DNA from 2 places in the Pseudoalteromonas sp. C2R02 genome. Region 2 is predicted to be linked to the other one. Evidence: riboswitches for the same ligand, from Rfam matches in the RefSeq annotation. Region 2 holds a riboswitch; the other holds the start of a gene.
The links. A riboswitch is a leader RNA that binds a small molecule or an ion and turns the genes downstream of it on or off. The one in region 2 is predicted to bind cyclic di-GMP.

Region 1 (3,665 bases), on a different contig from region 2:
AGCCAATATTAAAAAATAAATAGCTTAAAAAGACCGCTTCTATAATACGGTGAATGTCGACTATTAAAATGCGACTATGACGATCTAAGTCACCATACAAAAACCACCAAAACGCAATGATTAACCAAATAGTTGCCGCTATAAATACATTAAGGGAAGGATGTTTAAATTCAAAAAACTTACATAATGCATAAGCTTGAATTATTGAAGCTAAAAGTAATAAAGTATTGCCTAGCCCTAGATTGAAATTAAGACCGATAGGCAATGAATTGAGTCCTGTAAAACATAATAAAGACGTTAAAATTACCACAGGATAAAACACATATAATAAAGTACCCGGAACTACTTTATTGGCTCTCCAAGTGACAAAATTAAGCAAACTCATAAGAACAGTGACGCTAATACTGGTATAAAATAAAGTATTTAGATCTAACATTTATTATCCTTCATAGAATGCCTTACTATTCTACAGGGGTCACTAAGTGACGATATTTATAGTTAAACATTGATTGTACTTGAAAATAAATAAATTTACTTACTCTCTTATTTAGGTATGGTTACACTGCATTTATTAATAACCGTCTTTAAGGTGCCTTATGAAACTTTCTCCCTCTGTTAGCATTAAACAAACACAAACTGGTCTAGAATATATCGAAGTCGACTCTCCTTTATGTGATGCCAAAATATTTTTACAAGGCGCTCAATTAACTCAGTTTACCCCTAAAGAACAAAAGCCTTTAATTTGGGTTTCAGAAGATGAAGACTATATAGCAGGCAAAAGTGTAAGAGGCGGCATTCCTATATGCTGGCCTTGGTTTGGTGTAAGTGAAAATCAAGATTGGCCTATTCATGGTGTAGCACGCACTCAAGTATGGCGCGCTGAAGAAGTAAATGAAAAAGATGATTACATAGAAGTCAGCCTTTCATTGCCTATGTTACAAGTTAATAAAGCGTACTGGCCACATGAAACTGGATTACAAGTTATCTTTAAATTATCAAAAGCTTTAAGTGTCAGTCTCAAAAATACTAACCTAGATAAAGAAGAGATTTCATTTACCCAAGCATTACACACCTATTTCCCAACGCCTGATATTAAAACAACTCAAGTTGATGGCTTACAAGGTTCACAATACATTGAATTTGGTGAGGGTCCATTTGATCAAAATGATATCGTCAATTTTGCTCGTGAAACAGATATGGTTTATAACAACGCGCCTCTAGTTCAAAAAATTAAAACGCAAGATGGCACTATTAGTGTGGCAAGAGAAAACTCAACATCATGTGTATTGTGGAATCCCTGGATAGATAAAGCACAACGTTTAAGTAACTTCCAAGATGATGAATACAACAAGATGTTATGTTTAGAAGCTGCCAACGTAAAACAAGATACTGTAAAGCTTGCGCCGGGCGAAAGTCATACACTGACAACCATCATAAAATGGGAAAGCTAAATAACCTTTACGATTAACAATAAAGCATTAATTACTATCAAAATACATGGTAGATATTAAATTTAAATTGCCTTTTCCAATTAAAAAGCATTAATATCTACCTCAAATCACAATTTGGCAAACTAACCCAAAGGTTAGGACGCAAAACCACCGGTCTAAGGTTTTTTAAACTATGATAGCGGAGTTGCCTCAGTAGTAAATTACTCAACCAGAGTACACGCTAAAAACTACTGTGCCTGCACATTTTCATGCCAAATACTGTTAACTTATTATATTAATATGGCAGATTTAACATGGCACCTTTACTAAAGTATCAATTTATATTTTTGAGTACCCCACTTTGATTGCGGGTTTATCCCCTGGAAATTGGGTAAACATAGGTCAAATTCCCACTCACCATCATTTAAATAAAAATGATGAAGTGCTTATTCAAATTTTTGATGGCAAAGGGTATTTGCCTGAGTTGTCATTTAACCACCTAATAAATAGTACTGAAAATGGTGCGCCTAGCGTATGGCCTAAACAAATCGCTAAATATATCAATAAGCATTTCACCTTATTACAAGCGGGTCGTTATATTCATTCTGATAACATTCAACCTTGCGTTAGTAAAAATAATATCTACGCATTAAGCTCAAGCAATATCACTCAAACCAGAGTGCTCATAAAGTTTGCGGTCAAACGTATTAAAGATGAAGACTCTTCAGTGGCAATTACTCCATCTTATGATTATGTATTCCCAAAACACCGCAATGACTATCGCGCTGGAGATAAAGTCCTAAACCCTAAAACCAATAAAATATATCAATGTAAACCTTGGCCCTATACGGAGTTTTGTCGTCTAGGCACACATATGAATGAACAGTACGAACCTGGAATAGGTAAAAACTGGTCTTTAGCTTGGTCACAATGCTGGTAATTAAAATATAAATTAAACAATCAAGTTTATTTCTAGATAAATTTTGTGGTTTTTTGAGGTTATTTTTAACTCGAATGTAACAAGGTTTTTCATCCGCTACAGGTTAAAAATGTATACAACTTTTTAACATCAAAAATGCCAAATAATCACTTTTTAGTTCAATGGACTAAATCGAAGGTTAAACGGCTAAACTTGCCTTTAAATATGAAACTAAAAGTATCCTCAGATACATTTAGACATATTTTTAACTGTTCAATTATCATTCGATTTACAAGCTTGCTTTGATGAAAACACACCTTGTTACGCCATCACATTGTTTTGATACACACTTTTTTAAATTCGGATCTACTATTCATTCAACGGCAAAACAACATTACTTAAATGAAGCATAGAGGGATTTATTATGAACTTATTAACGACAGTTATCGCAGCAAGTATTATTACATTATCAGCAAGTGCAAGTGCACATCAAACGCAAAAGTTGGTTGCAGCTGATGGCAATGTAACCACTGAAGTTTGTATGGCAGTTGCAAGTAACAAACCAATTAAGCTCGTTAAAGCACTACGCAATAACCGCTTAAATATCACTAATGCAAATAGAGGTATTCGCTGTAATGGCATGACTTTAGCTGAATTTGGCGAAAAACATCACGCAGTTAAAACACTCGCAAAAATACAACGCCATCAAGTTAAAACGGAACTATATACAGCTTTATAAGGTTATACCCAATGACAATTAAAAGTAGCGCTTTGCTATTGTTCAAAGCGCCTTATTTTTAAATTGGATTTATTTCTATTCGATGGATTGAAGCTGATGGAAGTAAAGGGGTATTTTTCTCTTTAGCATAATCATCAAATCCTGAACGATAAAAAGGAGAAAGAGGATGACCAGATTGCCCTCCAGGAATGGTTAATATGGCATTTTTTTCTAGACCTGGTTGCACAAAAAATCGTTGTGACGCACCAAAACCATTCTTTTGAACTGCAGGCATAAAACTATCACCAAAACCTGGTACCGTTGGCATATCTAACAGCGAAGATAAAAATGGCATTTGCTTGCTAAAAGGGTGTTGTAATTTTAATGCGTTAACCTCACCCCAAGCTAATACATGCAAAGAGTCTTGCTCATTAACACCATGCTTCTCTAATAGGCCTTTTCGCATATCGACATATACTTGAGTCATTAACTGTGGCCATGAAGCATGTTTATCACTTAACCACGAGTCAGGAAAACCTTTTATTAATTGCCATACGCCAGCTTCTAAATCTCTTTTAATAGGAGATAAACTTAAATC
Region 2 (3,665 bases):
AATCTTTTGGTCCAAAGGACATAGGTAAAAACTTATCAAAAGGGATCACTTCACCATTTAACAAAATCTCAATATGATGAGCACATGCCAATTCATTAATAAACTGTCGACAATAACCACAAGGTGCTGCATTTATTGCAAGTTTGGTAATATGTGTTTCACCATGTAGCCAGGCATTACTAATAGCAGATTGTTCTCCGTGTAGTACTAAAGATAGTGCTTGATTAGTAAACTCTAAATTGGCGCCAAAGTATAAATTACCAGAAGACCCGACCGCGATAGCTCCAACATGAAAGTTAGAAATGGGCGCAACAGAAAACTCTGATGCAAATGGTAATAACGCGGTTAATAAATCATCTAAAGAAGTATCTAACTCACTTTTTAACTTGCTAATGAATAGAGAATTAAGCATGCCGCGAGTGTTTTTTAAAAGTGAATTAATATCTAATATGTGGGAAGTTGAAAAGTTAATTTTTTGATTTGGTGAACTTAAAATCATATTATTATTGTTGTAATTAATGGTTCACCATTTTATGAATTTAAGCCGCAGTATTCAACCAATGTTTTGCTTTTTTACTACAATCAAAGTTTTCAGCGTAAACATTAAAGCGTTTTGCTTTTTGCAGTACTAAATCATGGTGAAACCCTTTAAATCCTATGATTCTAGCAACTTTAAAACCTTGCAAAATAGATTTGATTTGTACAACTAAATTAATAACTTCTATTGCTGGATATTCATGTTCGAGCTCAATCACATCAACCAATAATTTATTTGTTGCGTTGAATTTTGCGTACTCAGTTATTTTCTTGTAAATGCTGACGACATCTTCAACATTAGCTGTTCCGAAAAGTTTTACCATTACTAAATTCTCAGAAGCATCATAGCTTAGATTAGTGATTAGTTTTGACATTAATTAACCAGATTAAATCATAAATAATAAAAGGCAGGAATAAATATCGCAGCGAAATTTATCACGTTTGCAGCTCAGCCATCGTAAGTGTGTTAAACCATTAGATCTGATACTTTGCGTGAGTATTTTTTCAAACACCTTGCCTTTACGTTTACATATTTTCACAGGTTTGTACGGTATCGTCAACTTTGTAATGCTTAAGCGTTTAAAAGCACTAATAAGCGTTTGATTATTTACATCTATTTAGTTTTAGTAAGGTGTAAGTGTAATTTAATGTTTTATTGAAATTTATTAAATATTATATTTAATACCGTTTCCTCTGAGTGACAGTTAATTAACAGAAATGGTATAAGGCTATGTTATTTAATTATTACAGTTTTAGGGATATTCAATTTAATTCACATAAAATAAACTTAGCATCAAAGATGCAACTTATGTATATTGTATTCAAATTAAAGGTTTAAACTATATCTATAGTTAACTGTGTGGGTAAATTAGGAGAAATGTGTGTCAGATGAACAGACAATAAAAAGGGATTCAAATAATAGTCGCGATATAAGTAAAAATAATTCAATTTTTAGTTTTAGTAGTAATTATTACGTTGCTAATACAATGGAAATTTTTGAGCGACTAGCTTGGTATGGTATTTTTGGTGTTTTATCTCTTTATATGACTGCACCATTAGAGCTTGGTGGATTAGGTGCAACTGATCAGCAAAGAGGAACTTTATCTGCTGTTGTTATGAGCTTTATTTATCTTTTACCTGTATTGACTGGCGCATTAGGTGATAGGTACGGCTATAGAAAAATGTTATTAATATCCTTTGCTTTGATGACACCTTCTTATTATATGTTAGGCCAAGTTGATTCCTATGGTGCATTTTTTATAACTTATATGGTTCTCGCTGTTGGTGCCGCGATATTTAAACCGCTTATTGTTGGTACCGTTAGCCGTGAAACAACAGATGCAAATCGTAGCCTAGGTTTTGGCTTGTTTTATACTATGGTTAATATAGGAGGTTTTTTAGGGCCTCTTACAGTTGCTTATCTGAGAGAAATCAGCTGGGAATTAGCGTTTACAATGGCTGCTGTCTCAATTGCTATTAACTTTATTCCTGCCATATTTTTCTTTAGGGATCCAACAAAAAGTGTTGAGTCTTCAAAGAATAATAAGTCTATAAAAGAAACTTTAGTTGAAGTACAAAATGTGCTTGGTAATGGTAGGCTCGCATTAATGATTGTCCCAATTATGGTGATGTTGTTGATCCCCGGAACAGGTCTTTTATCCTGGAAGTTGATTTCAATTTTATGTGCATCATGGGTAGTCATTAATTTTATTTGGGATAAGGTCGCACAAGATGATAATAGAGCTTGGTATGGTGAAAAAATAAAATTTGGTAATGTACCATTTATATTGTACTTACTTATTTTGGCTGGTTTTTGGGCTGTATATCTGCAAATATTTGTCTCCTTGAATATATTTATTAGGGATTATATAAATACAGGGGATCTGATCACATTCTTTAACTCACTTAACCCAAACGTATCAAATTTTATGTCAGGTGCTAATTCTGAGAAATTAATTTCGTTTTTGCAGCAGCTTAATTTGACACATGGTGGAAATATAAGCCCTGAAGTGATCCAACAAGCTTATTTTAAGCTAACAAATTATAGTGTTATGGTGCCTTTTGATGAGATATCAAAGCTATTAAGTTTAGACAAAGGTATGCTAGATATGAGTAAAACAGCCGTAATAGCCAATGAATGGATTAATAAATACCAGCAAGTGAAACCTGAACTTATAGCATCAATTAACTTTGGTTCAATCGTCATTTTACAACTGTTCTTTAGTAAAATGTCATCAAAATTTAAAATATTCCATGTCTTAGTTGGCGGAACATTATTGTTATCTTTAAGCTATTTGATGTTAGCGATTGCACCATCATTGCTTATTGCTGGTACTGCGGTGGTTGCTGCTGTATTACTATTTTCAATTGGTGAAATGTTAGTATCACCAAAAAGTATGGAATATATTGCGATGGTAATGCCTAAAGAAAAATCTGCGATGTACCAAGGATATTTGTATTTAGCGTCTGCTTTTGGTTTTTTAGCCGGAGGACTTTTATCGGGTGTTGGCTATGAATATTTTGCTAAAACCCTTAATAAACCAGAATTATTCTGGTATATGTTTGCAGCAATAGGCGTATTATCAGCGTTAGCCTTATTTGCATATGATAAGTTTTTTGCTCATAAGTTAGAATCTCAAAAGCAAGATTAACTTAAAAATTACAGTTGCTCTTTAATTTTAAGAGCAACTTTTTGAAACAAGATACCAGTACCTTGCCTAAAACACTTTGAATTCCCGATGATTGACTTGTTAATTATCGGGATTGGTAATATCCCTCCCTTTGAACGTTCCATTAGATTGAACTTTATATATTGAATAATTTTAACTAGATTTACACGTTTAAATTGCATGCATTATACTTAAAAGTTCAATAATAAGAATTATAATGAAACATTACAAAAACTATTCATCAATTAGTAAAAAGATGATTGTTACGATATCAATTAGTATCACAATTGTTTTAGCTATTATCACAATTTCTTTAAGCCAATATTTAGCAAACCAAAGACATTTAAGTGTAGAAAATGAACTAACACAACAAATGGAAGTGAATGCCAATAAGATTAAGTTATTCATACATGAAAAAATCAGAGTATTAGATACTGTATTTCGTTCCCCTGCATTACT

Region 1: linked by a shared signal. The riboswitch ahead of KO527_RS17655 (chitin-binding protein) and the one ahead of KO527_RS21590 (hypothetical protein) in region 2 are both predicted to bind cyclic di-GMP.

Annotation. Positions count from the first base shown of each region.
Region 1 is NZ_JAHKQC010000039.1:69,552-73,216, reverse strand. Features, by position in the region: gene KO527_RS17665 (response regulator) at 1-436, opposite strand, end outside; gene KO527_RS17660 (D-hexose-6-phosphate mutarotase) at 597-1,451, shown strand; cyclic di-GMP riboswitch class I at 1,558-1,643, shown strand; gene KO527_RS17655 (chitin-binding protein) at 1,792-2,370, shown strand; gene KO527_RS17650 (DUF3718 domain-containing protein) at 2,774-3,088, shown strand; gene KO527_RS17645 (penicillin acylase family protein) at 3,147-3,665, opposite strand, start outside.
Region 2 is NZ_JAHKQC010000044.1:7,502-11,166, forward strand. Features, by position in the region: gene cdd (cytidine deaminase) at 1-499, opposite strand, end outside; gene KO527_RS21590 (hypothetical protein) at 540-911, opposite strand; cyclic di-GMP riboswitch class I at 977-1,065, opposite strand; gene KO527_RS21595 (MFS transporter) at 1,419-3,188, shown strand; gene KO527_RS21600 (hypothetical protein) at 3,424-3,665, shown strand, end outside.